Regions from separate parts of the Methylobacterium sp. B1 genome, predicted to be linked through region 1. Evidence: predicted binding sites of a transcription regulator. Region 1 holds the regulator's gene; each other region holds the start of a gene.
What was found. Region 1 encodes PhoB, which activates phosphate uptake and scavenging genes when phosphate is short. Its sites were predicted from a motif close to TGTCATNNANCTGTCAT; they were not measured.
Positions count from the first base shown of each region.

Region 2: the regulator PhoB is predicted to act here: its motif matches at 9,162-9,178, upstream of I53_RS24700 (UDP-2,3-diacylglucosamine diphosphatase).
Region 3: the regulator PhoB is predicted to act here: its motif matches at 8,084-8,100, upstream of ppk2 (polyphosphate kinase 2).

Region 1 covers NZ_BACT01000022.1:3,163-14,239, forward strand. Annotated here, with positions in the region: gene I53_RS00635 (glutathione S-transferase) at 20-676, shown strand; gene modB (molybdate ABC transporter permease subunit) at 707-1,399, opposite strand; gene modA (molybdate ABC transporter substrate-binding protein) at 1,415-2,230, opposite strand; gene I53_RS00650 (hypothetical protein) at 2,349-2,546, opposite strand; gene I53_RS33585 (hypothetical protein) at 2,703-2,846, opposite strand; gene I53_RS00655 (50S ribosomal protein L11 methyltransferase) at 3,145-4,065, shown strand; gene I53_RS00660 (Rmf/CrpP family protein) at 4,106-4,294, shown strand; gene I53_RS00665 (hypothetical protein) at 4,295-4,558, opposite strand; gene I53_RS00670 (aminopeptidase P family protein) at 4,686-6,524, shown strand; gene I53_RS00675 (protein-disulfide reductase DsbD domain-containing protein) at 6,644-8,815, shown strand; gene phoB (phosphate regulon transcriptional regulator PhoB) at 8,963-9,658, opposite strand; gene phoU (phosphate signaling complex protein PhoU) at 9,847-10,566, opposite strand; gene pstB (phosphate ABC transporter ATP-binding protein PstB) at 10,685-11,077, opposite strand, start outside.
Region 2 covers NZ_BACT01000860.1:438-11,514, forward strand. Annotated here, with positions in the region: partial or broken gene I53_RS24665 (phosphoenolpyruvate carboxylase) at 1-2,089, opposite strand, end outside; gene sucD (succinate--CoA ligase subunit alpha) at 2,378-3,268, opposite strand; gene I53_RS24675 (malate--CoA ligase subunit beta) at 3,284-4,462, opposite strand; gene fchA (methenyltetrahydrofolate cyclohydrolase) at 4,700-5,344, opposite strand; gene I53_RS24685 (NADP-dependent methylenetetrahydromethanopterin/methylenetetrahydrofolate dehydrogenase) at 5,359-6,222, opposite strand; gene I53_RS24690 (D-2-hydroxyacid dehydrogenase) at 6,457-7,398, opposite strand; gene I53_RS24695 (aminotransferase class V-fold PLP-dependent enzyme) at 7,502-8,710, opposite strand; gene I53_RS24700 (UDP-2,3-diacylglucosamine diphosphatase) at 9,248-10,045, shown strand; gene I53_RS24705 (glycosyltransferase family 1 protein) at 10,056-11,077, shown strand, end outside.
Region 3 covers NZ_BACT01001066.1:1,289-10,758, forward strand. Annotated here, with positions in the region: gene I53_RS29635 (HlyD family secretion protein) at 1-797, shown strand, start outside; gene I53_RS29640 (aldo/keto reductase) at 909-1,940, shown strand; gene I53_RS29645 (pirin family protein) at 2,138-3,076, shown strand; gene I53_RS29650 (hypothetical protein) at 3,245-3,769, shown strand; gene I53_RS29655 (hypothetical protein) at 3,801-4,316, shown strand; gene I53_RS29660 (MucR family transcriptional regulator) at 4,458-4,901, opposite strand; gene I53_RS29665 (helix-turn-helix domain-containing protein) at 5,023-5,979, shown strand; gene I53_RS29670 (hypothetical protein) at 5,987-6,214, opposite strand; gene I53_RS29675 (hypothetical protein) at 6,738-7,001, opposite strand; gene ppk2 (polyphosphate kinase 2) at 7,067-7,984, opposite strand; gene I53_RS29685 (hypothetical protein) at 8,139-8,414, shown strand; gene I53_RS29690 (hypothetical protein) at 8,474-9,334, shown strand.

The sequences.
Region 1 (11,077 bases):
CGGCCGGGACTCGCCCGCGATGATTACGGTCCATCACCTCGAGAACAGCCGGTCGCAGCGCGTGCTCTGGCTGCTGGAGGAACTCGGCCTGCCCTATCGCGTGACGCGCTATGCCCGCGATCCCCGGACCCTGCGCGCGCCCCCCGAGCTCGTGGCCGTGCACCCGCTCGGCAAGGCGCCGGTGATCACCGACGGCGAGACGGTGGTCGCCGAGACCGGCGCCATCGTCGCCTATCTCACGGAGCTGGCCGGCGCGAGGCTCGTGCCCGAACCAGGGACGGAGGCGCGGCGGCGCTACGTCTACTGGTCGCATTACGCCGAAGGGTCGGCGATGCCGCCGCTGCTGCTGAAGCTGGTCTTCGGTCGGCTGGCGCCGAGCAGCCCTTGGCTGCTGCGGCCCGTCGTGCGCCGGATCGCCGACACGGTGCTGCGGGGCTTCGTCGATCCGGATCTGCGCCGGCATGCAGCCTTCTGGGAGGCGGAGCTCGCGGACCGGCCGTATTTCTGCGGCACCGATTTCTCCGCGGCCGACATCCTGATGAGCTTCCCGCTGGAGGCTTTCGCGGTGCGCGGCACGGGAACGGGCCCGCAGGTCACGGATTGGCTCGCACGCATCCATGCCCGCCCGGCCTATCAGAGGGCGCTGCAGCAGGGCGGCCCCTACGCCTATGCCTGAGCGGGTCTCCCCCTTAGAGGCGGCAGCCATTCAGCCCGCCCCCAGCCGTCGACCGGCCCGCGTGGCGAGGACTTCCGAGATCAGAAGGGCCGAGACCGACAGCGCGATCGAGATCAGGGTGAGGCGCAGGGCAGGCCCCTCCCCGCCGGGCACCTGCGTCAGCGTGTAGATCGCCGACGGCAGCGTCTGGGTCTCGCCGGGGATGTTCGACACGAACGTGATGGTCGCGCCGAACTCGCCCATCGCCTTGGCGAAGGCCAGCACGGCCCCCGCGAGGCAGCCGGGCAGGCTGAGCGGCAGCGTGATGGTCAGGAACACCGCGAAGGGATTCGCCCCCAGCGTCCCGGCCGCCTGCTCCAGCCGCCGGTCGACCGCCTCGATCGACAGCCGCATCGCCCGCACCATGAGCGGGAACCCCATCACCGCGCAGGCGAGCGCCGCTCCGGTCCAGCGGAAGGAGAGCACCACGCCGATCTCGGCGAGGGGGGCGCCGAGCAGACCGCGCCGGCCGAAGGCCAGCAGCAGCAGGTAGCCGGTGACCACCGGGGGGAGGATCAGCGGCAGGTGGACCAGCCCGTCGAGCAGGGCGCGGCCGGGAAAGCGGCGCCGCGCCAGCAGCCACGCCACGGCGAGGCCGGGCACGAGGCTCGCAAGCGTCGCCACCGTCGCCACCCGAAGGCTCAGGCCGACGGCGGTCCACTCCTCCGGGGTCAGACCGAACACGGGGCCGGCGCGCCGCTACTGGCTGGCGCCGGGCTGCGCAACCACCGTGAAGCCCTGGCGCTCGAAGAAGCCCCGGGCCTCCGGGCCGCGCAGGTAGCCGAGCAGGGCTCCGGCATCCGGGTTGCGCGAAACCTTGGTCACGGCCGCCGGATAGATGATCGGCGGGTGGCTGTCGGCCGGGAAGGTCGCCAGCACGTGGACGCTCGGGTCCGCGGCGGCGTCGGTGGCATAGACGATGCCGAGGGGCGCCTCGCCCCGCGCGACGAGCAGCAGGGCGGCGCGCACGTTCTCCGCCTGCGCCACCTGCCCCTTCACGGCGTCCCAGGCGCCGAGCTTCTCCAGGGCCGCCTTCCCGTACTTGCCGGCCGGGACGGCGTCGATCGTCGCCATGGCCAGCCGGCCGCCGCCGAGAATCCGCGTCAGCGTGGTGCCGAGGTCCGGCGCCAGGGCGATCTGCGGGTCCGCGGCGCCGTTCTTCGGACCCGGCGCGATCAGCACCAGGGCATTGCGCAGGAAATCGATCCGCGAGCCGGTCTTCAGGAGCCCGGCCCGGTCCACGTAGTCCATCCAGGCGAGGTCGGCCGAGATGAACAGGTCCGCCGGCGCCCCCGCCTCGATCTGCTTGGCGAGGGCGTTCGAGCCCGCATAGGAGACCCGCGCGGTCTTGCCCGTCGCCCTGGTCCAGGCGGCTGAAGCGTCGTCGAGGGCGTTCTTGAGGCTGGCGGCCGCGAACACCACGACGGGCTCCTCCGCCCGCGCCGCGCGATCCCCGGGGGCGAGCGCCAGCGTTGCGAGGGCCAGCGTGGCCAGGATCCGTCGGGTCAGGCGCATGGATGGGGTCTCCCCGGTCGCGACCCGCTATATCCGGCGGGGAACGACGGGGATCATAGGGACGCCGCGACCGCCGGCCAAGGCCGGCGGTCGCGCCGGGAAGGACGCCCTCGTCGGATCACCCCAGATTGGCGTCGCGGCGGTCCTTGGGCTCGGCCTCGGCGCGGTGCAGGCGGCTCAGCAGAACCAGGAGGTGGCCCGGGAGGGGCCCGTCCGGTGCGGGGCCCCCGAAGATCCGCTCACGCGGTCGGGACTGCACGGCCGTGCCGGTGACGACCACGGGCCCACGCGGGCCGGAACGCCGGGACTTGGTCACGCTGTACGCACCCTGCTCAATCGTGATTCACGTAAAAAGCCGGCAAAAACGCCGCCCGAAGCGGCTGGTTCCACGGCCCCGGTGGATCATGTGATTAACGCGCGACCATCGTGCCGCATCCCTGGGCAGTCGCGCGCACGAATCGAAAGGCGGGGCTCACCAGGTCCGGATGTCGCGGCCTTCCACCGGCTGACTCTCCGGCGCGCCGCTCATGCCGTCCGCAACCAGCAGCGCCCACAGCGTGGCCGCGGCCGTGGTCACAACCGCGAAGGCGACGCTGATAAGGAGAGGCGATGTCATGGCAGCACGATCGTCTGTCAAAACCGGCGCGCCGCTCCACGAAGTGCGGCGCGCCTGAGTCGAGGGTCTGGCCTTGGGGAAGCCGAGATTGTTTAAGCACGCGCGATGCCCCTGGACACTGATTTAGATCGCTGAGATCACAAGTATTGACCCTTGTGTCTGTCCGGCAACAAAGGGCGGGACCGCGCGTCGGCCGCGCGTCGGCCGCGTCTCCCGGGCCTCCCTGCGCCGGCGGGGACCGTATTTTTTCGCGCCAGCCCCTGGGCTGCGGCGCGCCCCGGCGTTACAGCCCGGCATCATGCTCGAAGGCCTGCCGCCCCACCGCCCGTCTCACGTCCTGCGCCTGCTGACCGATGAACGGTCGGCCCGGGCGATGACCGACCTCCTGGGTGAGATGTTCGATCCCATGGACACGGCCGTCGCCGCCTTCGAGGACGAGGACGGCCGCACGTGGCGCCTCGAAGCCTATTTCGCCGACACGCCCGACGAGGATTACGTCCGGGACCTGATCCGGCCCGTCATCGGCGATGCGGCGGATGCGGCCGAGTTTCGCACCATCGAGCAGCAGGATTGGGTTCGCGCGTCGCTCGAGGGGCTGAAGCCGGTCCGGGCGGGACGCTTCCTCGTCCACGGCTCGCATGACCGCGACGCCGTGCGGGGCAACGATCTGCCCATCGAGATCGAGGCGGCCCTCGCCTTCGGTACCGGCCACCATGGGACCACCCTGGGCTGTCTGCGCGCGCTGGTCTCGGAGCTGAAGCGCCGGCGCCCGGCCCATGTCCTCGATGTCGGTACGGGAACCGGGATCCTCGCCTTCGCGGCCGCCAAGGCCCTGCGGCAACCCGTCGTGGCCGGCGACCTCGACGCGGAGGCCGTGCGCACGGCCCGCGAGAACGCCCGGGCCAACGGGCTCGGGCCCTATCTCAAGCTCTACGAGGGGCCGGGGGTGCGCCACCGCCTCGCCGACCGGCCGCGCCATTTCGATCTCGTCTTCGCCAACATTCTGGCCCGGCCCCTGCGGCTCCTCGCGCCGACGCTGACGCGCGTGGTCGCCTCCGAGGGCGTTCTGGTCCTGTCCGGCCTGATCGCGCGCGACGTGCCCGGCGTCCTCTCGGCCTACCGCCTCCAGGGCTTCTCCCTCGTCCGCCGTGGCATGATCGAGGGCTGGGTCGCCCTGGTCCTGATGCGCGGCGGCGCCGCCCGCCGCCCACGGCCCTGAGGCGCCCCGAACCGGCGGCGCGCCGGCGCGTTGATTGGCCATGAGCCAGACGTCGCTCCATGATCCGCCCGCGGACCCCATCGCCGAGGGCGCCCGCGCCCGAGCCCAGGGCCGTCCCAAGGACGCCTGCCCCTATCCGGCGAATTCGCCCGCACGCCTTGCGTGGTTCGAAGGTTATGACGGCGCGCCCATCGAGCGCATGCCGGATCTGCCGGTCACGAAGCGCTGATCAGCGCGCGGTGCGGAGCCGGCCCGACGGCGTCGAACCATCCGACGTGGGGGCGGTTTCGGCTGCTGTTTCCGCCCCGTCTGCCCGCGACACGGGAGCGCCGAGCGCCGCCATCAGCACGCGCAGACCGTCCACCCATTCCTCGAGTTCGGCGAGCGAATCGAATCCGTCCCGGCGAACCACCGTGTCGGGTTCGATCGTCACGATGGCGTCGAAGCGGCCATCGGGTCTGTCGCTGATCCGGTAGTAGACGCGGCGTGGCATGTCTGAGGAATAGGCCAAATCCGGCGGCGTGATAAGATTGTTAGCGATCTTTTAGGCACCGCACCCGGGCGCCTCCTCTGAGGACGGGGTGTTGCGGCGTGGGAGCGGCGGGCGCTAGGCTCGCCTCATGACTGAGCCCCGTCCGCCCCAGCCGCGTCAGCGCTTCCAGAGTTTCGACGACCCGAGCCACCGGAAGGGCGCCGAGCGGATCGAGGCCTTGCGGGCCGCTCTCCGCGAGCACGGGATCGACGGTTTCGTCGTGCCCCGGGCGGACGAGCACCAGTCCGAATACGTTCCGGCCGACGCCGAACGGCTGGCTTGGCTCACCGGCTTCACCGGCTCTGCGGGGACGGCCGTGATCCTGATGGAATCCGCGGCGCTGGTCGTCGACGGCCGCTACACCCTGCAGGCGCCCGAACAGGTCGATACCGGCATCCTCACGGTGGTGCCGCTGGCCGAGTCGACGCCGGAAGCCTGGATCGGCGTCAACCTCAAGAGGGATCAGGTTCTGGGCTACGATCCCTGGCTGCATACACCCGACGGTCTCGCACGCCTGGAGCGGGCCGCCACCCGGGCCGGCGGCACCGTGCGGGCCGTGCCGAACCTCGTCGACGCCGTCTGGGCGGGCCGCCCGAGGCCCCCCGCCGGGCCGGTGGTGCTCCATCCGGATGCCCTGTGCGGCGAGGCCTGCACCGACAAAATCGCCCGGATCCGGGCGGCCCTCGCCGAGGGCGGCTGCGATGCGCTGATTATCTCGGATCCGCACAATCTCGCCTGGTGCTTCAACCTGCGCGGCTCCGATGTCGGTCACACGCCCCTGGCCCTCGGCTACGCCATCCTGCCGCGCGAGGGGTTGGCGCGGCTGTTCCTGGTCTCGCCCGAGGTCGATCCGGCACTGCGCGCGGTGCTGGCCCCGATCGCCGAGATCCTGCCCCGGGCGGAACTGGACGACGGGCTGGGATCCCTCGCCGGCGTGCGTGTCCGCCTCGACGCGGCGACCGGCGCCGTCGCCCTGAAGGAAAAGATCGAGGCTGCCGGCGGCACTGCCGATGTCGGCAAGGATCCGATCACCGGCATGAAGGCGGTCAAGAACGCCGCCGAGATCGCCGGTGCGCGTGCCGCCCATGTCCGCGACGGGGCGAGTGTCGTGCGGTTTCTTGCCTGGCTCGACGGTGCGGCCGTGGCCGGAGGCCTCACCGAGATCGCCGCCGTCGAGGCCCTTGAGGATTTCCGCGCGGCGGGCGGCGATCTGCGCGAGGTCTCGTTCCCGACGATCTCGGGATCCGGGCCGAACGGCGCGATCGTCCATTACCGGGTGAGCCGCGCCACCGACCGGACGGTCCGGACCGGCGAGTTGTTCCTGATCGATTCCGGTGCGCAGTATCCGGACGGCACCACCGACATCACCCGCACGGTCGCGGTGGGCACGCCGAGCGCCGAGATGCGCGACCGTTACACCCGGGTGCTGAAGGGCCACGTCGCGATTGCCCGGGCGGTGTTTCCTGTCGGCACGACCGGCGCCCAGATCGACGCCTTCGCCCGGGCGCCGCTCTGGCAGGCGGGGCTCGACTTCGATCACGGCACCGGCCACGGCGTTGGCGCCTTCCTGTCGGTGCACGAGGGACCGCAGCGGATCGCCAAGACCGGCACGGTGGCGCTGGAGCCCGGCATGATCCTGTCGAACGAGCCGGGCTATTACGCCCGCGGCGCCTACGGAATCCGGATCGAGAACCTCGTGCTGGTCGAGCCCCGCACGATCGCGGGCGGCGAGCGCCCGATGTTGGGCTTCGAGACCCTGACGCTCGCCCCCTATGATCGGCGGCTGATCCAGCCGGACCTGCTCGAACCGGAAGAGCGCGCCTGGATCGATGCCTATCACGCCCGGGTGCGCGAGACCCTGGCGCCCCGGGTCGATGCCGGGACGCGCGACTGGCTGGAGCGTGCGACCGTGCCGCTCGCGGACTGAGCGATCGGCGTGGGATCCCGGGCACGGCCCGTGGTAAGACCCACCGCCATCGAAACGACCGCGCTGGCCCGGATATACCGTGCGTGAAACCGCGCCGGCCCTGCGCGCGAAGGGACAGCATGATCCGCCGCCTCGCCATTCTGATCCTGGCCTTCGCCGCGAGCCTCTCGGCCGCCGCAGCCCAAGGGGTCCCGCAGGGCTTCCGCACGCCGGCCGACCTCGTGCGGGCGAGCCTCGTGGCCGAGCCCGCCGCGGTCGCCGGCGCACAGCCGTTCACGCTGGCGGTGCGGATGCAGATCAAGCCCGGCTGGCACGTCTACTGGCGCAACCCGGGCGATTCCGGACTGCCTCCGGAGGTGACCTGGACCCTGCCGGCCGGCTTCAACGCCAGCGCGATCCGGTGGCCGGCGCCGGAGCGCATCCCGATCGCGACCCTCATGAATTACGGCTACGAGGGTGAAGTCACGCTCCTCGTGCCCGTGACGCCGCCGCCGAGCCTCGACCCGGCCAATCCCGTTCAGATTCAGGCGAAGCTGACCTATCTCGTCTGCGAGACCGAGTGCGTCCCCGGTTCGGCCGATCTCGCCCTCACCCTGCCGGTGGGCAAGGCCGAGCCGGACCCGGCCAACGCCGCGCTGTTCGCGCGCGCCCGGGCTGCCCTGCCCGCGCCGGCGCTCTGGCCCCTGCGCCTGTCGAGCCAGGGCGACACGCTGCAGCTCGATTTCGCCGCGACCGGCCTGAAACCCGAATCCATCCGGAACGCCGCCTATTTCCCCTATGCCGAGACGGCGATCGACAACGCCGCCGCGCAGGTGATGACCGTCGACGAGACCGGTCTGCATCTGACCATCGCGCGCAGCAGCCCGACCGATCCTTTGCCCGCCGCCCTGCCCGGCGTCCTGACGATCGACGAGGTCGGTACGGACGGCACCCGCCGCCTCGCCTTCGCGTATGGTGACGAGCCGGTGCTTCCTGCCGTCGCGGCCGCGTCGAGCGCGCCGAATCCGGCCGGAGCCCCGCCCGCCGCCGCCGAGTTCGACGCGCTGACCCTCGCGACCGCCGCGGCCTTCGCCTTTTTGGGCGGCCTGATCCTAAACCTGATGCCCTGCGTCTTCCCGGTGCTGTCCATCAAGGTGCTGAGCCTCGTGCGGCATGCCGGCGAGGGCCCGGCGCGGCTGCGGCTGCACGGCCTCGCCTACACGGCCGGCGTGCTGGCGAGCTTCCTCGGCCTCGCATCCCTGCTGATCGCCCTGAAGGGCGGTGGGGCCGCGATCGGCTGGGGCTTCCAGCTGCAATCGCCCGCCATGGTCGCAGCCCTCGCCTATCTGCTGTTCGCTATGGGCCTGAGCCTGTCCGGAGTGGTCCATGTCGGCGGCCGGCTCGCCGGCCTCGGAGACGGCCTGACCCGGCGTGCCGGCCTGAGCGGCTCGTTCTTCACGGGTGTGCTGGCGACCCTGGTGGCGACCCCCTGCACGGCGCCGTTCATGGGCTCGGCGGTGGGCTTCGCGCTGACGCAGAGTGCCGGTGTCGCGCTCGCCGTCTTCGCGAGCCTCGGCCTCGGCCTCGCCCTGCCCTTCCTGGTGCTGACCCTCTGGCCGCCGGCCCTGCGGGCGCTGCCGCGGCCGGGCGCCTGGATGGAGACCCTCAAACAGGTCCTGGCCTTCCCGGTCTACGCCACCGTGGCCTGGCTGATCTGGGTTCTGGCGCAGCAGGTCGATCCGCGTGGGCTGCTGGCGGCGCTGATCGGCCTCGTCCTGGTGGGCTTCGCCGCCTGGGCCTGGGAACACGGCCGCGCCGCCGCGCCCGGGGCGGGCCGGGTCGCGCGGTTCGCTGCGGCCCTCGCGCTAATCGCCGTGTCGGCCCTCGCCGTGACCCTTCCGCGGGACCGCACCGCGCCGTCGGCGCAGGCCGCCGCCGACGGGGTCGAGCCCTTCACTCAAGCGCGTCTCGACGCCCTGGTGGACGCGCACCGCCCCGTCTTCGTGGACATGACCGCCGCGTGGTGCATCACCTGCGCGGTGAACGAGGCGACCTCGCTCAACACCAAGGCCGTGCGGGCCGCGATGGCCGAGCGCGGCGTGACCTACATGAAGGGCGACTGGACCAACCAGAATCCCGAGATCACCCGTCTGCTGGAGAAGCACGGGCGCAGCGGCGTGCCGCTCTACCTCCTCTATACCGGAACCGGAGCGCCTCAGGTGCTTCCGCAGATCCTCACCGAGGGGACGGTTCTGGCGGCGCTCGACGCCGTGCCGGTCGCGTCCGGCCGGAGCGCGGCGCTGACCCGCTGAATCTGCGCGAGGCCCGGGGGGCCGCCGGGCCTCGCAGCATCCGCCGGCCTCGAACGTCCCTGGCTCCCTTCGCTGCACGCGGGCGGGCGGCGCGGCCGACCGGCCTCCGGCCCGGAACCCTTTGTCCCGGAACGCTTCGCGCCCCTCTCAAGCGTCGAGCGAGAACGTCTCGTCGAAGGCGTAGCCCGAGCCGCGGACCGTACGGATCGGGTCGGCTTGGCGCGGGCCGTTCAGTGCCTTGCGCAGCCGCCCGACATGGACGTCGACCGTGCGCTCGTCGATGTAGACGTCGTGTCCCCAGACCCCGTCGAGGAGCTGCTCGCGGGAGAAGACACGGCCCGGCGCCAGCATCAGGAATTCCAGCAGACGGAACTCTGTGGGGCCGAGATGCAGCTCCTCGCCGCCGCGGCGGACGCGATGGCCGGTGCGGTCGAGTTCGAGGTCGCCCGCCGCCAGCCGGTCCGAGACATGGGCGGGCTTGGCCCGGCGGAGCAGCGCGCGGATCCGGGCAAGCAGTTCCGGGACGGAGAACGGCTTGACGATGTAGTCGTCGGCGCCCGTCCCGAGACCGCGGATCCGGTCGCCCTCCTCGCCCCGGGCAGTGAGCATGATCACGGGCAGCCGCTCGGTCTCCCGGCGCGCCCGGATCCGCCGGCACAGCTCGATGCCCGACAGGCCGGGCAGCATCCAGTCGAGCAGGACGAGATCGGGGATCCGCTCCGCCAGGAGCAGCTCCGCGTCGTCGCCCCGAGCCGCGGAATCCACCAGAAAGCCCTCGGCTTCCAGATTGTAGCGCAGCAGCGTGGTCAGCGCCTCCTCGTCCTCGACGATCAGGACTTGCATGCTCACGTTCGAAGATCCGTTCACGAAGCGGCGCCATACGGCCTGCAGGCGCGCCGACTCTCCTTGGAGTTGGCGGGCAGGCAGAGGGTGCAGGAGGCGCCGCTCAGCCTCAACCCGCACGCTCCGATTCTCCGGCGGCGCCCCACAGGAGCGCGCGCAGGCCGACGCCTGGACCGGGGGCGGCCCGCTTACGGAGCCGGCACCCCGTCCACGGTCGCATAGTTCGACGCATCGTTCTTCGGCCGGTCGCCCGCCAGGGCCTCGCCCGTGGCGAGATAATGGATCGTCTCGGCGATGTTGGTTGTGTGGTCGCCGATCCGCTCGACGTTCTTGGCGCAGAACAGAAGATGCGTGCAGAACGAGATGTTGCGCGGATCCTCCATCATGTAGGTCAGGAGCTCGCGGAACAGCGAATTGTACAGGGCGTCGATCTCGCCGTCCCGCTCCCAGACATCGTGGGCTGCCTGGACGTCGCGGCTCGCATAGGCGTCGAGAACGTCCTTGAGCTGGCCCTCCGCGAGGTCGCTCATGTGGCGCACGCCGAGAACGATCTTCTGGGCCGGCGCCTGATCGGAGATCGCCACCACCCGCTTGGCGACGTTCTTGGCGAGGTCGCCGATCCGCTCGAGGTCGCCGGAGACGCGGATCGCCGAGATCGTCTCACGCAGATCGATCGCCAGGGGCTGACGCCGGGCGATCAACAGCACGGCGCGCTCCTCGATGTCCCGCTGCAGGGCGTCGAGGCGCTTGTCGGCGACGATCACCGCCTGGGCGAGCGTGTCGTCCCGGCGCACGAGGGCGTCCGTCGCCTCCGCGGTCATCTTCTCGGCCACGCCGCCCATCTCCGAGATCGAGCGACGCAGGTTCTCCAGGTCGGTGTCGTAGGAGGTGACGATATGGCCGGGCATGGCGAATCCTTCGATGGGTCCCGGGGGCGGCGCTCCGGGGAGGCCCTCGGGGACCCGCCGGCCCTCCGCGGATGCGGCGACCGGACGGCCTTCCCCGAGACCGGAGCGTCCAGGCAGACTAGCCGAACCGGCCGGTGATGTAGTCCTGGGTGCGGCGTTCCGTCGGGTTCATGAACATCCGGTTGGTCGGACCGAACTCGATCAGCTGGCCCAGATACATGAAGGCGGTGAACTGCGAGATGCGCGCCGCCTGCTGCATGTTGTGGGTGACGATCACGATGGTGAACTCGTCGCGCAACTGCTCGATCAGCTCCTCGATGCGGCCGGTGGAGATCGGGTCGAGGGCCGAGGTCGGCTCGTCGAACAGGATCACCTCCGGGCGCTGCGCCACCGTGCGGGCGATGCACAGGCGCTGCTGCTGGCCGCCCGACAGGCCCGTGCCCTGCTGCTTGAGCTTGTCCTTCACCTCGTCCCAGAGGGCGGCCTTGCGCAGGGAGGCCTCGATCCGGCC
Region 2 (11,077 bases), on a different contig from region 1:
GGGACGCGCCGGCCAGCGCCTCCAGGGCGTCGTCGTGGCCGGGGCCCGCCCGCTCGCCGTCGCCGGCGAGCGCGTGCTCGAACACCGAGGCGGCGAGCAGCTCCATCTGGTAGGCGGCGGTGCCGCGGTTGGCGTACTTGAACGAGACGACCTCGCCCTGCTCGGTGGTGCGGAACCGGCCGCGGATCGAGCCCGGCGGCTGGGCCATGATGCCGCGATGGGTCGGCACGCCGCCGCGGCTCACCGAGCCGCCGCGCCCGTGGAAGAAGGCGATGCCGACACCGAGTTCCTCGCCGAGCCGGGTCAGCTTGCTCTGCGCCTTGTAGAGCTCCCAATTGGCGGCGACGAAGCCGCCGTCCTTGTTGGAGTCGGAATAGCCGATCATGACCTCCTGGACCCCGCCCTGCCAGCGGGTGGAGCGGCGCACCACCGGCACGCCGAGCAGCGCCCGCATGATCGCCGGGGCGGCACGCAGGTCGTCGATGGTCTCGAACAGGGGCACGATCGGCAGCGGGCAGATCTCCGTCCCGGCCGCGTCGAGGAACACCCCCGCCTCCTTGGCCAGCAGGTAGGCGCCGAGGACGTCCTCCACCGAGCGGGTCATCGACAGCACGAAGGCGCCGAACGCCTCCCGGTCGAGGGCCTCGCGCATCTCGGCGACGAGGGCGAAGGTGGCGAGGGTCTCCCGGGCGGCGTCGGGCAGGTCCTCGAAGGACCGCTCGGGATCACGGGGCCGGGCGAGTTCGGTATCGAGCCACTGGCGCCACGCGGTCGAACCGAGGGCCGGCGGCTCGCCGTCGCCGTTGCGCTGGCGCCAGAGGGCATGGAGCGTGTCGGTGGTCCGCGTGGTGTTCTCGCGCAGGTCGAGCCGGACCGTCGAGAAGCGGAAGATCTCCACCATGCGCCGGACAGGGCGGACGAGATCCCGCGCCAGCGCCCCGCACTTGGCCTCCGTCAGGCCGCGCTCCAGCGTGCGCAGGTCCTCGATCAAGCCGTCCGCGCTGGCGTAGTCGGGACCGGACGGGTGCTCACCTTCGTTGCGGGCGATCGTCGCCTCGATCTTGCGCAGGACGCAGGAGAGATACTGGCGATAAGGCTCGCCCGGGTTGCGCCGGGTGATGGCGCGGGCCTGGCCGCTCTCGGCGAGCTGCCGTTCGAGTTCCGCGTGAAAGCTTTCGGGCAGCGGCAGCGAGCGCTCGGTGAGCGAGAGGGTCCGGCCCAGTTCCCGCACGCCGTCGCGGTAGCGGGTGAGCGAGGCCAGGGCGTTGCGGTGCAGGGTCTGCCGGGTGACCGCGGCCGTGACGTAGGGGTTGCCGTCCCGGTCGCCGCCGATCCAGGAGCCGAACTGGAAGAACGGCGGCACCTTGAAGTCCGTGCCCGGATAGGTCTCGGCGAGGGCCTCGTGCAGGGTCTCCAGGGTCTCGGGCAGCATCTCGAACAGGGTCTCGTCGAAGAAGTGCAGCCCCCAGGCCACTTCCCGCTCGACCGTCGCCTTCTCCAGGTGCAGCTCGCCCGTCATCCAGACCAGCTCGATCTGGTCGCGGAGCTCGTTCATGAGCCCGTTGCGCTCACGATCGGTCCAGCGCGGCATCTCCAGCTCGCGCAGCACGAGGTAGATCCGGCGGAACTTCTCCAGCACCGTCACGCGCTTGCCCTCGGTGGGGTGCGCGGTGAGCGTCGGGCGGATGCGCAGGTCGCTGAGCAGCGCCTGGATCTTCTCCGGGGGCACGCCCTGCCGGCGGGCATCCGCGAAGACCTTGGCGAAGGAGCCGCTGAGCGCGGCACGGCCTTCCGTGCGCTCCACGTGCCGGCGGCGGCGCATCGCGGCGTTCTGCTCGGCGATGGAGATCAGCTGGAACCAGATGCCCTGCACCTGCAGCGCGCGCGCCAGCATCTGCGGCGAGAAGCGCGAGATGTCGGCCGTGCCGTGCAGGACCGCCTCGAGGTCGGGATCGTGCCGGCGGGCGACATCGAGCAGCGCCTGGAACAGGATGTCCAGCGCCTGCTCGGCCGAGGTGCCGACGATCACCGGCGGCGCGAAGGCTGTCGCGTCGACGAGACCTGGATGTGCGTGAAGGGTGCGGGTCATGAGGCCACCTCGTGGCGCGCGGTTTTCTTGGAGGATGTTCAGCGCGAAGCGTCGTCACCGCCGGCTCGGGAGGTACGCGCATCGGCCGGTGCCCAGCGCGACGAGCCCCCTCTCCCGTGCGGGAGAGGGTCGGGGTGAGGGACGCGATGGTTCAGGATCGAGCGCGCCGGCGGTACGCCGATGGACCGCGCCTTCTCCGGAAGGATCCGATCCCTCACCCTGTCCCTCTCCCGCACGGGAGGGGGGACCCACGCCGCATTCTGAGACTGTGCGGCAGGCTGGCTGCGGCTACGCCGCCCGGGCCAGCACGTCGGCCACCGTCTGGCCGAAGGAACCCGGATCGGGCGCCACGGTGAGGCCGTAGGAGCGCATGATCTCGGCCTTCTCGGCGGCGCTGTCGCCAGCAGCCGAGATGATCGCCCCCGCATGGCCCATGCGGCGGCCCTTCGGCGCCGTGAGCCCCGCCACGAAGCCGATCACCGGCTTCGACATGTTCTCGCGGATCCAGGCCGACGCCTCGGCCTCCTGCGGCCCGCCGATCTCGCCGATCATCAGCACCGCGTCGGTGTCCGGATCGGTCTCGAACAGGGCGAGGTGGTCGAGGAAGGACGAGCCGTTGATCGGATCGCCGCCGATCCCCACCGAGGTGGAGATGCCGAGCCCGAGCTCCTTGAGCTGCGAGGCCGCCTCGTAGCCGAGCGTCCCCGAGCGGGAGATCACCCCGACATTGCCCGGGAGATAGATGTGACCGGGCATGATGCCGAGCATCGCCTTGCCGGGGGAGATGATGCCGGCACAGTTCGGGCCGACCACCATCGTGCGGCGATCCCGCGGATAGCGCATCAGGTAGCGCTTCACCCGCATCATGTCCTGGGCCGGGATGCCGTCCGTGATCGAGCAGACCAGCCGCAGGCCGGCATCGGCCGCCTCCATGATGGCGTCGGCCGCGAAGGGGGGCGCCACGAAGGTGATGGACGTGGTGGCGCCGGTCGCCGCCACCGCCTCCTTGACGGTGTTGAACACTGGCAGGCCGAGATGGGTGCGGCCGCCCTTGCCCGGGGTGACGCCGCCGACGACGTTCGTGCCGTAATCCAGCATCTCCTTGGCGTGGAAGGTGCCCTTGTCGCCCGTGATGCCCTGGACGATGATCGGGGTGGTCTCGTCGATGAGGATGCTCATGGCGCGGTCTCCCCTTCAGTGCTGCGTCTTGGCGGTGGCGCAGGCGTCGACCGCCTTCTTGGCCGCCTCCGACAGGGTGTCGGCGGTGATCAGGTCGAGGCCGCTCTCGGCCAGGATCTTCTTGCCCGCCTCCACATTCGTACCGGCGAGCCGGACCACCAGCGGCACGTCGATCTTCACTTCGCGCGCCGCCTGGACGACACCCTCGGCGACCCAGTCGCAGCGGTTGATGCCGGCGAAGATGTTGACGAGGATCGCCTTCACGTTGCGGTCCGACAGGACCAGCCGGAAGGCCGTGGCCACCCGCTCGGGCGAGGCGCCGCCGCCGACATCCAGGAAGTTCGCCGGCTCGCCGCCCGCGTGCTTGATCATGTCCATGGTGGCCATGGCCAGCCCGGCGCCGTTGACGATGCAGCCGATCTCGCCCTCGAGGCCGATGTAGCTGAGGTTGTGCTCGGCGGCCTGCGCCTCGCGGGGATCGCCCTGCGAGGGGTCGTGCATGTCGGCGATGCCCGGCCGGCGGAACATCGCGTTGTCGTCGAAGGACATCTTGGCATCGAGCGCGAGCACCCGGTCGTCCTTGGTGACGACCAGCGGATTGATCTCCAGCATCGTGCCGTCGCAGTCGCGGAACGCCCGATAGGCGTTCATGATCGTCTTCACCGCGGCCGAGACCTGCTTGATGTTGAGACCGAGCTGGAAGGCGATCTCCCGGGCCTGGAACTGCTGCAGGCCCACCGCCGGCTCGACCACCACCTGGATCAGGGCGTCGGGCTCGTTCGCGGCGATCTCCTCGATGTCCATGCCACCGCGCTGGCTGGCGATGACGCGCACGCGCTCGGCCTTCCGGTCCAGCACGTAGCCGAGGTAGAGCTCACGCTCGAACGGGTCGGCGGTCTCGACGTAGACCCGCTGGACCGGCTTACCCTCGGGGCCGGTCTGGTGGGTGACGAGGCGCTTGCCGAGGAGATCCTTGGCGGCGTCGCGGACCTCGTTATAGGTCCGGCAGAGCTTGATGCCGCCGGCCTTTCCGCGGGCACCCGCGTGGATCTGCGCCTTCACGGCCCAGAAGGATCCGCCCAATTCCGTAGCCGCGTAGACCGCCTGATCCGGGCTGAACGCGATCGCGCCCTTCGGGACGGCCACGCCGAAGCTCGCAAGCAGCTCCTTGGCCTGATACTCGTGGACGTCCATTCGGCGCCTCCTCCGCGGTTCGTTGCCGCCGTTGATGCCCTTCACTTTAGTTGAGTCGAAGGAATAAGCCCGTCAAATTTTTTGATCTCGGGCTTGACGACGACTTTTTCGCGGTCGCAGCACGGATCGTATTCGATGCTGCGCTGCGGCATACTCAAAAACAACGAGGCCGGGGCATGATGCACCCGGCCTCGACTGTCGATGGTTTGCCGGCGCCAGGATCAAGCGCCGCGGGCGTCAGTTCACTTTGGTCTTCACCACCTCGTAGACCTTCTCGGTCAAGGCTCCGGCCCCGGCCAGAAGGTCTTCGAGTTCCTTCAGCCGCTCGTCGGCGAAGTCCCGGTCCTCGAGACCCTTCGCGTTCACGTAGACGTTGAGCGCTGCGCTGCGCAGTCCGGCATAGGCGGAGAGCACGGCCACGCCGGCATCTGACACGACGTTGAGGTTGCCCTTGTCGGCGGTGATCGCCGCGAGGTCGATCACCGCGCGGCACGCCCGGCAGCAGGCGAGCGGCACGTCGCAGGCCGTCTTGAGGGCCGCCTGGATTTTCTCCGCGCGGGCCGCCTTCTCGTCGTCGGTGGCCTTGGGCAGGCCGTAGGCCCCCATCACGGCGTCGAAGGCCTGGACGTCCTCCCCGATCATGCCGGTGAGCACAACCCGCAGTCCCTCGGACTTGGCCAGGACTTCCTTCAGCTCGGCCTCGACCTCGACATACTTCTTCTTGCCGATGGTGAGGTTGCAGACCATCGACACCAGAGCCGCGCCCATGGCGCCGGAGATCGCCGCCGCGCCGCCACCGCCGGGGGTCGGGGCGGCGCTGGCGAGTTCCGTCAGGAAGGTCTGGATGGACGCGTTTTCCGGCGCCTGCTGCGTGTCCGACATGGGCGTCCCTCCCGTCAGGCCATCGACTTGGCGAGCGAATAAATCTCCTCGGCGTCGAGCACCTTGTCGGTGCTCTCGAAGAGCTGGCCCACGCAGGCCCGGTGCAGCTTGAGCTTCAACCCGCCGATGCCCAGCGCGCCGAAGGCCTGCTTGCCGTTGCGCTCCTTGCCCTTGTCCATCACGTCGATGCCGCCGATGCCCGTCGGGGGCTGGGCGTTGTAGTCGGCGACGAACTCGATGGACGATTCCTGCGCCCAGGCGGATTCGGGCAGCAGCTCGACGCCGATGGCGCCGGCCGTGAACACGAGGTTCGTGCCCTTCACGAGGGCCACGCGGGACGCCTCGTCGGGGGTGGCGGCGGCCTTCACGTTGACCTTGAAGCGCTTGTTGATCTGGTCCGCGGCAGCCTGGGTCTTGTCGAGGGCGCGGCCCGCGATGGTGACCTCGGCGCCCTCGCCGGCGAGCAGCGCGGCCGAGCGCATGCCGACCGGGCCGGTGCCGGCCAGCACGACGGCCTTCTTGCCCTGGAGCGAGCCTGCGGCCTTCGCCACCAGCGCGACGCCCGCGGCGGCCGTGGTGTTGGAGCCGTTGGAATCGAGCATGACCGAGACGCGGAACGGGCCGAAGAACCGCTTCTTGACCGCGGTGAACAGCTCCTCGCCGGCCGCCATGCTGCCGCCGCCGACGAAGATCGCCGTCGACTTCTTCTCGGAACCGCCACGGGTGTAGATCGTGCCGTCGACCAGAGCGCCGACATTGTCGGGGGTTACGCCGCCGTAGCCGGCGATGTGGTCGGCGCCGCCGTCGTAGCCGACGACCGTGTCGAACACGTTCGGCACGGCATCGGTGTCGAACAGGAACAGCAGCTTCTTCGTCACGATTCAGACCTTTCTGTCGCGCCCTGCGGCGCTATCGTCTTGTTTTCAAAGGGCGGTCGCAGCGCGCGACCCATCCGCGTCATCGTGCGCCCGAGCTTTCAGATGGCATAGCGGGCGAGGCGCGGGCCCCCTCTCCCGTGCGGGAGAGGGACAGGGTGAGGGGCGTGCCTCATCCGGAGAGTTCTCCTCCCTCACCCCAACCCTCTCCCGCACGGGAGAGGGGGCCTGTCGTGCCTACTCGACCACGTTCTGCGGCTTGCCCGCCACGAACGCCTCGACGTTGTCGACGAGCTGGTCGGCCAGGATCTGCATCGCCTCCTTGCTCGCCCAGGCGACGTGCGGCGTGACGATCAGGTTCGGCAGGTCGGCCTCGCACAGGATGTTGCCGTCCTTGGGCGGCTCCTGCGCCACCACGTCGAACCCGGCGCCCGCGATGGTGCCGTCCTTGAGCGCTTCGAGCAGGGCCGCCTCGTCCACGAGCCCGCCGCGGGCCGTGTTGATGAGGATGGCGCTCTTCTTCATCTTCTTGAACTCGGCCGCGCCGATCATGCCCTTGGTCTCGGGGGTCAGCGGCACGTGCAGCGTGATCACGTCGGACTGTGTCAGGATCGTCTCGAAATCGACCAGCCCGTCCTGCGGGAACACGTCGTAGGCGATGACCGTCATGCCGAGCGCCTCGGCGCGCTTGGCGATCGACTTGCCGAGCGCCCCGTAGCCGACGATGCCCAGCGTCGAGCCGGCGATGTCGTAGATCGGGTAGTCGAAGTAGCAGAACTGCTTGGACTTCGCCCAGTCGCCCCGCTTCACCGAGTTCGCGTAGGGCACGATCGCCCGGCGCAGGGCGAACATCAGCCCGACCACATGCTCCGGCACGGTGTTGAAGGCGTAGTTGCGGATGTTGACGACGGTGATGCCCTGCGCCTTGGCCGCGGCCTTGTCGACCACGTCGGTGCCGGTGGCGGCGACGGCGATCAGCTTCAGGTCGGGGAGCTGCTTCAGCGTCTCGGCCCGCATCGGGACCTTGTTGATCAGCGCGATCTCCGCCCCCTGGAGGCGGGAGACGATCTCTTCCGGCGTCCAGGTCGAGTCGTGCTCGACGTATTCGTGCGGGAAGTTGAACGGTCGGACCCTGGCATCGAGGGATTCACGATCCAGGAACACGATCTTCTTGGTCATAGGACCCCTCTCGTACGACGGGCAGTTTCCTCGATAGTCTTGTTCTTACTTGCGCGTCGGGGCGAGCCCGGCAACCCGGCCCCGCCCCGATCGCGTGCGCCGATTACGCCTTATGCAGCGGATTCTCGCGCAGATAGCTGGAGGCGGCGGCGACGCCCGAGCCCGGCGTGACCTTGATGCCGCAATCGATCATGGCCATCTCGGCGCCCGCGATGGCGCCCAGCAGCGAGAGCTCGTTCAGGTCGCCCAGGTGGCCGATGCGGAACACCTTGCCGGCGACTTTCGAGAGGCCGGCCCCGAGCGACAGGTTGTAGCGCTCGTAGGCGTGGATGATCACCTTGGCGGCGTCGGCGCCCTCCGGCACCACGATCGCCGTGACCGTGTCGGAGTTCCACTTCGGCTCCTTGGCGCAGGGCTTGAGGCCCCAGGCCGCCACGGCCTGACGGGTCGCCTCGGCGAGCACGTGATGGCGGTGGTAGACGTTCTCCAGCCCCTCCTCCTTCACGATCGCCAGGGCCTCGCGCAGGCCGTAGAGCAGCGGCAGGACGGGGGTGTAGGGGAAGTAGCCGGTGGCGTTGGCGGCCAACTGGTCCTTCCAGGCGAAGTAGGCATGGCCGAGCCGGTCGTTGCGGCCGGTGCCGCCCTCGGCGATCTTGAGCGCCTTCGGGCTGATGCAGATCAGGCCGAGGCCGGCCGGCAGCATGAAGCCCTTCTGCGAGCCCGCGATGGCGCAGTCGACCTTCCAGTCGTCCATGTAGAACGGCAGCGAGCCGATCGACGAGATGCCGTCCACGAACAGCAGGGCCGGGTGGCCGGCGGCGTCGATCGCCTTGCGCACCGCGCCGATGTCGCTGGTGACGCCCGTGGCGGTCTCGTTGTGGACGACCATGACGGCCTTGATCTTATGGTCCTTGTCGGCGCGCAGGGCCTCCTCGATCTTCTGCGGATCGGCGCCGGTGCCCCACTCCTCCTCCTGGACGACCACGTCGAGGCCGAGGCGCTGGGCCATGTCGACCCAGAGGTGGCTGAACTGGCCGTAGCGCGAGGTCAGCACCGTGTCGCCGCGGCAGAGGGTGTTGGACAGGGCCGATTCCCAGATGCCGGTGCCCGAGGACGGGAACAGGATGACCGTCCCGGCGGTCGAGCCGAACACCATCTTGGAGTCCTGGAGCAGCGGCCTCACCAGCTCGGGGAAGCTCGGCGAGCGGTGATCCTCCGACGGCACATGCATGGCGCGCAGGACGCGCTCCGGGATGTTCGTGGGGCCGGGAATGAAGAGGTGGTTGCGACCGGGGCGCCGGGTTGCGGCCATGATGTTTCCTCCGAAAAATCCATTGTGCGCGGGCGTGAACCCGCGCCGGGTTGTCCAAGCGTCCTCAGGGAGTCGGTCCGGCGCCGTCGAAAGCGGCTCGCGCCGCGCCCCCTCGAACGCCATCCTCTGCCGTGATCGGGGGGCCTCCGCGGAGCGGCAGGCGGCCTCACGCCGCTCGCGTCGCGGCACGCCCCCGCGCGCCGGTCGCCTCCGAAATGCCGTCCCGTCCAACGGCCTCAGGGCCGTCCTCGCCGCCTTCCTGTCAAGGTCCGGCCGAACTCGTGCCGAGCCGCCGGTTCCTGGTATTATGAGCGGGCGAAGCTCGAAAGGAAAACCGGAAAAACTTCCAGAACTTGGCAAAAAAATTTTTTGTGCGGCGCAACGAAGCCGAGGTCCGGTTGAGATGCTTTGCGGCGCCGCAACGCGGACGGGTGGCCCCGCCGGGACTCCGCGTCATCAAACTGAGATGGGATCGCGCTCTGGATCCCGGCACCGTTCAGCCGCCGGGAGAGGGTTGCCGTGGCCGAGGTTGAGGAGATGCCGGTCCGCGTGCGGACGCTGTTCCTGTCCGACCTGCATCTCGGAACGCGCGGCTGCCAAGCCGGCCTGCTCCTGTCGTTCCTGAAGGATTACGACGCCGACACGATCTATCTCGTCGGCGACATCGTGGACGGGTGGCAGTTGCGCTCGGGCTGGTACTGGCCGCAGGAGCACAACGACGTGGTGCAGAAGCTCCTGCGCAAGGTCCGCAAGGGCGCGCGGATCGTCTACCTGCCCGGGAACCACGACGAGTTCCTGCGCGACTATGTGGGCACGAGCTTCGGCGGCATCGAGCTGGCCGAAACCGCGATCCACGAGGCGGCGGACGGCAAGCGCTACCTCGTGATCCACGGCGACCAGTTCGACATGGTCGTGCGGCACTCGCGCTGGCTCGCCCATCTCGGCGACGGCGCCTACACCCTGGCCCTGTCCCTCAACACCCTGATCAACAAGGTGCGGCGGCGCCTCGGCCTGTCCTACTGGTCGCTCTCCGCCTGGGCGAAGCTGCGCGTGAAGAACGCCGTGAGCTTCATCGGCCGCTTCGAGACGATCCTGGCCGAGGAGGCGCGCCGCCAGGGTGCCGACGGGGTGATCTGCGGCCACATCCACCATGCTGCGGACCGGCCGATCGGCGACCTGCGCTACCTCAACACCGGCGACTGGGTGGAATCCTGCACCGGTCTCGTGGAGCATTACGACGGCCGGATCGAGGTTCTGCACTATCCGAGCCTCCTGCGGGCGCAGGCGGCCGAGGCCGTGCCGCAACCCCTGGCGGGCCGGCGCGCGGTGGCTTGAGGGCACCGCCGTGAAGCTTCTGATCGCCAGCGACGCGTGGCATCCCCAGGTGAACGGCGTCGTCCGCTCCCTGGAGCAGATGGTCCGCCGCGCCCCGGAACACGGCTTCGCGACGGCCCTGCTCTCCGTGGCGGATTTCCGGTCGCTGCCGCTCCCGGGCTATCCCGAGATCCGCCTCGCCTATGCCAGCCGGGAGCGGGTGGCGGCGCGCTGGACGGCGGAACGGCCGACCCACGTGCATATCGCCACGGAGGGGCCCGTGGGGTTGGCCGTGCGGCGCCATTGCCTGGCGCACAACCTGCCGTTCACGACGAGCTACCACACCCGCTTCCCGGAATATCTCGCGGCCCGCGCGCCGGTGCCGGAAGCGTGGTCCTACGCCTATCTGCGCCGGTTCCACGGCGCGGCGCGGGGAACGATGGTCAGCACCGCCTCGCTCCAGGGTGAACTGGCGGCGCGGGGATTCGGCCGGCTGATGCGCTGGACCCGGGGCGTAGACACGGAACGGTTCCGGCCCGCCGGACCGGGGACGCCCGTGCCGGCGGAACTCGCGGACCTGCCCGGGCCGCTGTTCCTCTATGTCGGGCGGCTGGCGGTGGAGAAGAACGTCGCCGCCTTCCTCGCCCTCGACCTGCCCGGCACCAAGGTCGTGGTGGGCGACGGGCCGGACCGCGCGCGGCTGCAGGGTCTCGCGCCGGGGGCGCGCTTCCTCGGCACCCGCACCGGCGCGGATCTCGCGGCGGTCTACGCCGCCTGCGACGTCTTCGTGTTCCCGAGCCTCACCGACACGTTCGGCATCGTGCTCCTCGAGGCCCTGGCCAGCGGCCTTCCGGTGGCGGCCTTCCCGGTGCCGGGCCCCAACGACGTGGTCGGCGGCCGTCGCGTCGGGGTTCTCGATCAGGATCTCCGGGCTGCCGCGCTGGCGGCCCTGCGGCTGTCGCGGGCCGAGTGCCGGGCCGAGGCCCTGCGCTGCGGCTGGGACGTGAGCGCGCGGCAGTTCTTCGGCAATATCATCGAGGCGCATGGCGGCGC
Region 3 (9,470 bases), on a different contig from region 1:
TGGTGGCGGTCCGCGTCCGGGACAACCAGTTCGTCCGCAAGGGCGACGTGCTGTTCACGATCGATCCCGGCACGTTCAGGAATGCCGTGACCCAGGCGGAGGGCGCCCTCGCCAGCGCCCGGGCACAGGCCGGCTACCTCGCGGGGATCGCGCAGCGCACCGCCGAACTCGACGATCTCGCCACCACCCCGCAGCAGAAGCAGACGACCAGCGGTCAGGCGCAGGCCGCCCAGGCCAACGTGGTCCAGGCGGAGGGCGCGCTGGCGCAGGCGCGGCTCAACCTGGAGCGCACGACCCTGCGGGCCACCGTGAACGGCTGGGTCACCAACCTGCTGCTGCAGGAGGGCGGGTTCGCCGCCACGGGGCAGCCGGCGCTGACGCTGGTCAACGGCGACAGCTTCTGGATCGAAGGCTACTTCGAGGAGACTCAGTTGCCGCGCATCGGCGAGGGTGACGCCGCGCGGGTGTCGCTGATGGCGTGGCCGGACCGTCCGATCCAAGGCCGGGTGACCGGCCTCGGCCGCGGCATCAGCGTCGCCGACGCCGCCCCGGGCGTTCAGGGGCTGCCGACGGTCAACCCGATCTTCACCTGGGTCCGGCTGGCGCAAAGGGTGCCGATTCGGATCGACCTCGACGACGTGCCGTGCCCGATCGTGCTGGCGGCAGGGATGACGGCAAATGTCGCGATCCTGCCCGAGAAGGCCGGATCCCCGGACGCCCTGCCGCCCGACCGGCGCACCGGCGCGGCCGCCGGCCAGCGCTGCGAGGGGGCGCCGGTCGTCGAGTCGCGGCGCTGACGCGCACGGCCCTCGTCGTGGCATGCCCGCCGCCGGGAAAGCCGGGGCGGCGACCGCGTTAGACCGGCAGGCGCGCCGACATGCGGCGCCCGCGATCGCGATGAGGATCCGATGGACTACAGGCAGTTCGGACGCTCCGGCCTTACCGTGCCGGTGCTCAGCTTCGGCACCGGCACCTTCGGCGGCACGAACGAATTCTTCCAGCGCTGGGGCCAGACGGACGTCGCGGAGGCGACCCGCATGGTCGATCTCTGCCTCGATTCCGGGGTCAACTTCTTCGACACGGCCGACATCTACTCGGGCGGCGCCTCCGAGGAGATCCTGGGTCAGGCCCTCAAGGGCAAGCGCGACCGGGCGCTGATCTCCACCAAGGCGACCTTCCGGTTCAACGACGACCTGAACCAGGTGGGCTCCTCGCGCTACCATCTGGTCCGCGCCTGCGAGGCCAGCCTGAAGCGGCTCGGCACCGACCATATCGACGTCTACTTCATGCACGGGTTCGATGCGCTCACCCCCGTGGACGAGACCCTGCGGGCGCTGGACGACCTCACCCGCGCGGGCAAGATCGGCTACATCGGCGCCTCGAATTTTTCCGGCTGGCAGCTCATGAAGGCGCTCGCGACCTCGGAGCGCCACGGCCTCGCCCGCTACGTCGCCTACCAGGGCTACTATTCGCTGATCGGCCGGCACTACGAGTGGGAGTTGATGCCCCTCGGGATCGACCAGGGTGTCGGCCTGATGGTCTGGAGCCCGCTCGGCTGGGGCCGCCTCACCGGCAAGATTCGCCGCGGACAGGCCAACCAGAGCGGCCGCATCGCCGCCGGTGGCGCCGAGGGTGGGCCGCCTGTCTCCGACGAATACCTGTTCGGCGTGGTCGACGCCCTCGACGCCGTGGCGGCCGAGACCGGCAAGACGGTGGCGCAGGTGGCGCTCAACTGGCTGCTGACCCGGCCGACCGTGTGCAACATCGTGGTCGGCGCCCGCACCGAGGAACAGCTGAAGCAGAATCTCGGCGCTCTCGGCTGGACCCTGACCGCCGAGCAGGTCGCCCGCCTCGACGCGGCGAGCCACGAGACGCCGATCTATCCGTACTGGCACCAGAAGGGCTTTGACGAGCGCAACCCGAAGCCGACGGTCTGGTAACCAGCGGCGCGCGGCCGGGACCCTGAGGGCGGAAATCGGAAACGATGCGTTTCGATCGTTTCTGTTTCAACTCGGGCGGTCCCGGTCCAGGATGCCTGCGGATGGCCGGCCGATCCCGAACGATGTCGGCTCCGCCATCCGGGGCGCCGCGCAGCAGCCGATGGCGCTCCTCCCTCCCCGCGCGAAGGAGCAAGGCGATGAGCTGGCACAGTGCCGAGGATCCGATCCCGGGCGACCATTTCAGCTGCGACGCGATCCGGACCCTGATCGTGCCCCGCTCGCGCGATCTCGGCTCCTTCGCGGTGCGGCGGGCGCTGCCCTCCACCGAGTGCCGGATGGTCGGCCCCTTCATCTTCTTCGATCAGATGGGCCCCTCCGAGTTCCTGCTCGGGCAGGGCATGGACGTGCGGCCGCATCCGCATATCGGCCTCTCCACCGTCACCTACCTGTTCGACGGCGAGATCATGCACCGCGACAGCCTCGGCACGGAGTTGCCGATCCGGCCGGGCGAGCTGAACTGGATGACCGCGGGCCGCGGCATCACCCATTCGGAGCGCACGGCCCCGACGCTGCGGCAGACCGGCTCCCGGCTGTTCGGCATCCAGAGCTGGGTCGCCCTCACCGACCGGGACGAGGAGAACGCCCCCGCCTTCGAGCATTACGACGCCGCCGCGCTGCCGGTCCTCACCGGCGAAGGCAAGACCGTCCGGCTGATCGCGGGCGAGGCCTTCGGCGCACGTTCGCCGGTGCGCACCTCGAGCCCGATGGTCTACGCCGACGTGGCGCTCGAGGCCGGGGCCGTCCTGCCCCTCGATCCGACCTACGACGAGCGGGCGATCTACACGGTGGCGGGCGCCATCGAGATCGCCGGCGACGGCTTCGGGCCCGGCCAGCTGCTGGTGTTCCGGCCCGGCGACCGCATCAGCGTGCGCGCCCTGGAGGGGGCCCGGTTCATGGTGCTGGGCGGCGAGCCGATGGATGGTCCACGCCACTTGTGGTGGAACTTCGTCTCCTCCCGCCCCGAGCGGATCGCGCAGGCCAAGGAGGATTGGCGCCAGGGCCGGTTCGACACGGTGCCGAACGACGCCGAATTCATCCCCCTGTCGGAGGATCCGCAGCCCGTCCGCTACCCCTGAGCCGACAGCCCGATCCGGCGGTCCGGCGTGCAGCGACAGGCGATCATGGCCGCTCGAACGCAACCCTAGCGCGAGTGTTAAGGAGTTGTTAACCATTTTCCATCGGTGTGGGACGGACACCGATGCCTCATCGGAGGCTTGCGCTGCACCCTGCCGGCAGGACGCGTGATGGAACAGACGAAGCACCCCAAGGCCGAGACGCTGACCCCGATCGAAGCCGCCGCGTGCGACATCCGCGAGCCGACGACCCGGATCCGGACCGGCAACTTGGTCCTTCTCGCCGCGGACGAGCGCGCCACCGCGCAGGGCCGGAACCCGAACCCGTCGCCGGTGGAGCGGTGGCCGGACCTGCTGGAGCGGGTGCAGGGCGCGGCCCGGTACATCCGGGACGTCGAAGACCGGGCGCAGGAGCAGGAGACGCACGTCCAGGATCTCCTGCGGCAGGTGCGGGCCGACATGGATGCGGCCCGCGCCCAGGTGCAGGCGGCCGAGCGGGAGACCCACGAGGTCCATGCGCAGGCGATCAAACTGATCCAGGCCGCCGAGGACCGGGCCGCGGCCGCCGAAGAGCGGGCTGCAGCGGCGGAACTCATGCTCCAACGCATCGCCGAGACGATCGACGCGGAGTTCGTGACGCAGGCGGGCCCACAGGACGCCCGGACCCGGGCCTCCGCCACCCGGGCGGCCTCGTGACCCGCGCGGGCCCGGCCGGATCGCGGCGGCGATGAACGCGGCCTTCTGGGCAGAGCTCGACGCACGCATCGCGCGCGCGGAGCCGGCCCCGTCGACCGCCGACGGCAATCCGGCGGTCGCCGGGCCGCTCCCGGTGGCGGCCTCCGGAGCGGGTCCCGAGACGCCGTCCGAGCCACCGTCCGAGCCACCGTCGCGGCCGGGTGCGGACTGGAGCCAGGTTCTGGACACGCTGTCGGCCGCGAGCATCGCGGCCCAGGAGCAGGATCAGCGCCTGCGCCAGCGATCCGCCACCTGCGAGACCCTGTCTGCGGAGCTGCAGGCGGCCCGGCAGGAAATCGAGGCGCTGCGGGCGCATCTGCAGGAGGTGCAGACCCAGGCGGCACTGCGCGTCCGCGAGGTCGAGGCGCTGGCCGACGGGCGGGTCCGGGACGCCGACGAGCGCGCCGAGGCCGCGATCGTGCGGGCGGAGTCGGCCGAGGACTGGCTCAAGCGTATCGAACAGGCCAGCCGGGATCTGCTGCCGGACGGCCGGCATGCGGCCGCCTGAAGCGCGGGACGCCGGGCCTTTCGGAAACGCCGGTCTCCCGGTGGGTCATCGGCCCCGGGAAGACGGCCCGTTGCCCGGTCAGGAGAACCTCCTCGTCGGAATCCGAGGTGGGTCGGCCTCAGCCCGTCGGGATCCGCCGGCTCAGGCGGCCCGGTCGCGGGGCACGCCCTGGGCGATCGCACGCGCCAGCGCGGCCCGGCGTTCGGCATATTCCCGCGCGACCATCGGATAGTCGCCCGGCAGGCCGAAGCGGGCGCGATAGCTCTGTGGGTCCAGCCCATGCGCCGTCAGATGGCGCTTGAGGGTCTTGTAGACGCGCCCGTCGATGAAGCTCATGATGCCGTCGGGCTGGACCGAGCCGCGGACCTGCGCCGCGCTCGGCTTGTCGAGCCGCACCTGCAGATCCGGGGCCGCCGTCACCGGCCCGCTCCCGGGATACGCCAGCGCGCTGATCGCGCTGTGGCACTGCGCGATCAGGGCCGGCAATTCGGTGACGGGGACCCGGTTATTCGACACGTAGGCAACGACGAGCCCAGCAACCAGCTCGATATTGGATTGGGGGCTCATCGGAGTCGATGGGGACACGGGGCGGCCTCCTGAATGGGATGAAAACCTTCATAGGTTGGTCCGTCCCATTGCGCTTGCCTGGAAGCGTGCTACCGTTTTCCTGAGCGCGCACGCGGGCGCCCGAATACAAGAAGTTGCAATGAGGACTTTGTTCTCGACGGCGGATTACGCGCCAGAAGACAGTTTCCGCTTCTGGCGTGAGACGATCTTCGATCGCATTGTGCCTGTCGAACTTACGCCCACCGCCGCTCACGGATTCGCCGGCTCCCTGGAGGCCGCCGAGGTCGGACCTCTGCTCATCACGCGGGTGACGCAGAGTGCCGTCACGACCGTCGCGACCCCGGACACGATCCGGCGGCACGGCAAATACGAGACGCTGAACGTCGCGATCACCCTGAAGGGCCGCGTGTTCAGCGCGCAGGACGATCGCACCGCGATCCAAAATCCCGGCGACATCGTCGTGATGGATCGGCGACCGGCCGTCATGGGTTCGGATGGCGACACGCAGACGCTGTTCATCGAGATGCCGCGCGCGTGCCTGGAACGGGCGCTCGGCTCGACGCGCCGCTTCACGGCCCTGACGATCGGGGCCGACCAAGTCGGCACGTCGATGGTCACGACCTTCTTCCAGGAGCTCGCCCGCACCGCCGGTCAGATGACCCCGGACATGGCGAACCGCATGGCCTCGATCGGCGTCGACCTGGTGGTCGCCAGCATCGCGGAGCGCCTCGCCCACGAGCCCCCGAGGAACATCCAGGGGATCCTCATCTTTCAGCGCGCCTTGGCCCATATCGAGGCCAATCTGGGCGACGTGAATCTCGACCCCGCCCAGCTCGCGGCGGCGGTCGGCGTGTCGCTGCGCCACCTGCAGACGCTGTTCCGCGAGCAGGACCGCAACATCGCAGACTGGATCTGGCGGCGGCGTCTGGAGAGCGCCGCACAGCGGCTCACGGATCCCGGCTTCAGCCACCTGTCCGTGGGCGAGCTGGCCTATAGCTGCGGCTTCAGTACCCAGAGCCACTTCAGCCGACGCTTCAAGGAGAGCTACGGACTCTCACCGAGCGATTACCGGAGGGCGCCCGGGATCGCGGGCTGACGGCCGGCTATTGGGGACGGGCCCCCGCGGAGTTCGCCCGGATCCATCCCGGCGCGAGGATGTCGCCGTCCTCCGTGATGATCCACGGGCTGGCATCCTCGGCGTCGATCGCCGCGACCGCGGCGGCCAGGGCGGCCCGCAGCGTCGGGAAGCTGCGCGAGTCGGCGACCCGGGCGGGCGCGTAGCCCGGCCAGAGAGTCAGTTCGGCGGGTCTGTCGAGGTCGGTCGGCATCATGGCGTAGGCGGGTCTGGAGGGGCACGCCGCCGATGCCGCGGACGTGCAGGGGAAGCGAGCGGAGCGCGGGAGGCCTCCGGGGCCGCCCGCGGAGCGGAACGCGACGCGCGTTCAGGCGGCTTTCGGCTTCGGCCGGGGAACACGCACCTCGACGGTTTGTCCGGTCAGCGGATTCAAGATCAGCATGGCAGCACGTCTCCGGTGGAACTGCCCGTAGAACGCCGGCCGATCGCATCCGGATCGGGGCGGTCGGTGCAAGTTTGCCGATTGGGTAAACCAATCGTTCACCGTGGCGGCGGGCCGTCCATCCGCCCCGTGATCGCCCCAGGATAGATCCGGGTCGCCGCGCCGATGGAAGGCCGCGCGCATACCGCTTTAGGAGGAGGTCCGACCCGGGCGCAGATCGGGCGCAGATCGCGCGCAAGCGGGCCGACCGGGCGCCGCCGCGACGCGACCGCGCCGGCGGTGCGACGGGCCCCGACATCCCGAGCGCGGCAGTCACGGGCCGAACGGCCCGGTTCGATCAGACCCGTTCGGGCTCCGCCAGCAGGATGGCGGCGCGGATCGCCGCCCGGCGCAGTCCGGTATCGGCCCAGGGCTGATCGATCAGCGTCCGGGCGAAGGGATGCGAGGCCACCGCCGCCGCAGGGTCGATGCGGAAGCCGTCCCCGAACGCCACAGAGCCGGGCGTGGGATCGGCCAGATACGCGTCCACGACGGCCGAGACGTCGTCATCGACGATGTCGAGGGTCGTGAACAGGTCGAGGGTCATCGGGCGCTTCGCCATGGCGGCGCTATAGCGGCGTCTGCACGACAGGATCACGGCTCCCGCCCCGGGCCGCGGCGCCCCGTTCAGTACGCGTCCGGCACGTACATCTCGGCGGGGACCGGACCGCGCACGTAATCCGCATGCCGCAGGCGGGCCGGCAGGTGGACCGGCGGGTGCTCCACGCTGCCGTACGGGATCTGGCCGAGCAGATGGCTGATGCAGTTCAGGCGGGCCCGGCGCTTGTCCACCGCCTCGACCACCCGCCAGGGCGCCTCGGGGATGTGGGTGCGCGCCAGCATGTCCTCCTTCGCCCGCGTGTAATCCTCCCAGCGCCGACGCGACTCGACGTCCATCGGCGACAGCTTCCACTGCTTGAGCGGATCGCGGATCCGCATCTGGAAGCGGAATTCCTGTTCCGCGTCGGTGATCGAGAACCAGTATTTGAGGAGGACGATGCCGGAGCGCACCAGCATCCGCTCGAACTCGGGCACCGAGCGGAAGAACTCCTCGACCTCCGCCTCGGTGCAGAAGCCCATCACCCGCTCGACCCCGGCGCGGTTGTACCAGGACCGGTCGAACAGCACGATCTCCCCGCCGGCCGGCAGGTGAGAGACGTAGCGCTGGAAGTACCATTGCGTCCGCTCGCGCTCGCTCGGGGCCGGCAGGGCGGCCACGCGGCAGACGCGGGGGTTGAGGCGCTGGGTGATCCGCTTGATCACGCCGCCCTTCCCGGCCGAATCGCGGCCCTCGAAGAGGACGACGACACGCAGCTTCCGATCCTGCACCCAGTCCTGGAGGCGGACCAGTTCGTGCTGCAGGCGCAGCAGTTCGCGGAAATAGACCTTGCGGTCCAGGCGCTCGGGCTGTGCGCCGTCGGCGGCGAGCCGATCGAGGCGCTCCTCCTCGAGCCCGAGTTCCACCTCCTCATCGTAGCTGTCGGCAAGGTCGCGCCGGATCGCCTCCAGGGCGGCATCCAGGGCAGCACTGTCGTCGAGCCTCATCGCGGGTCCCCCTGCGTGTCGGACGGCCGAGCTAGAGCAGCCTTCCGTGACAGGCCTGAGAAGCGATCGGCCCGCGGGCGGACGATCCGGTATCGCACCCGTGATCGTTCCGTCATACGCTTCGGCCACGGAGCACCGCGACCGGAGACGCGTCATGGCTGGAGAAGCGACGAAGCCCCCGCCGGGGCGGGCGCCGGACGATCTGGATCCGGCGCGGGCCGAAGGCGAGAAGGTCGGCGCCCGGATCGACGCGGCGTTCGAGAAGCTCGCCAGGAAGATGCGCGCCCGCGCCGACAAGGCTCATGGCAAGCTCGATGCGGCGACGCCGGCCGAGAAGCGCGCGGTCCTGCTCCGCCGCTACGAACTCTACGCGGATGCGGCGGCCTATCTCGAAGAACGGCTGGTGCAACGCGGGGAGCGGTCCACGTGATCTGCACCGACCCGGCCGGGCGCGTCGCCGCCGGCCGCAGCTGACGGCGAGGCCCGACCATGTTCGACGCAACCAAGATGCTCGCCGATGCCCTCGGCGAGCACCTCGCCGTCACCTACCAGCGGACCTTCGGCAGTCGGGAGCCGCGCTATGCCGAGATCATCGAGGCCTCGGCGCGCCTGACGATCGAGCGGATCGTCGGGAGCGATGCCCTCTACCATGACGGCGATCATACGGCCCTCGTCACCCTGGTCGCCCAGGACATCCTGCGCGGCCGCTTCCTGCACGAGGGTGTCACGCCGGAGGACTGGCTGCACATGATCCTGGCCGCCCTCTACCACGACATCGGTTACGTGCGCGGCGTCTGCGCGGGCGACCGGGCCCAGGCCTTCGTCATCGACGCGCGGGGCGGGACCGTGTGCCTGCCCCGCGGGGCCTCCGATGCGGCGCTGGCGCCGTATCACGTCGAGCGCTCGAAACTCGCTGTCCAGGAGCGCTTCGGCACGCACGATCTCGTCGATGCGGGCCGGGTCATCCGGGCGATCGAGCTGACCCGCTTCCCGGTGCCGGAAGACGACGCGCATCGCGAGACCGGGACCGAGGCGGGCCTGTTGCGGGCGGCCGACCTGATCGGGCAGCTCGGCGACCCGCTTTATCCGCGCAAGTTGAATGCGCTGTTTCACGAATTCGCCGAGATCGGCGTCAACGCGGAACTCGGCTACGACAGCCCGGCCGACCTTGCCGAGCGCTATCCGTCCTTCTTCTGGGGCAAGATCGAGCCCGTGATCGGGGATGCGATCCGCTTCCTCGACCTCACGGTCGAGGGCCGGGGCTGGGTCGCCAACCTCTACGCCCATGTCTTCGCCATCGAACACGACCGCCGCCGCATGGGCCCGCATCCCGGATCGGGGCCCGTCTGAGGCCGGCGGGGCGTCCGGCGGGAAGACGCGGTGGGCCGGCCGGGCGAGGCCGCTGTCGCACTCGACGCGGCCGCCGGGGCGCGGCGTCCGGCCTATCGCCGCGGGCGCCGGTCGCTCACGGATGCCTGTGGATCGG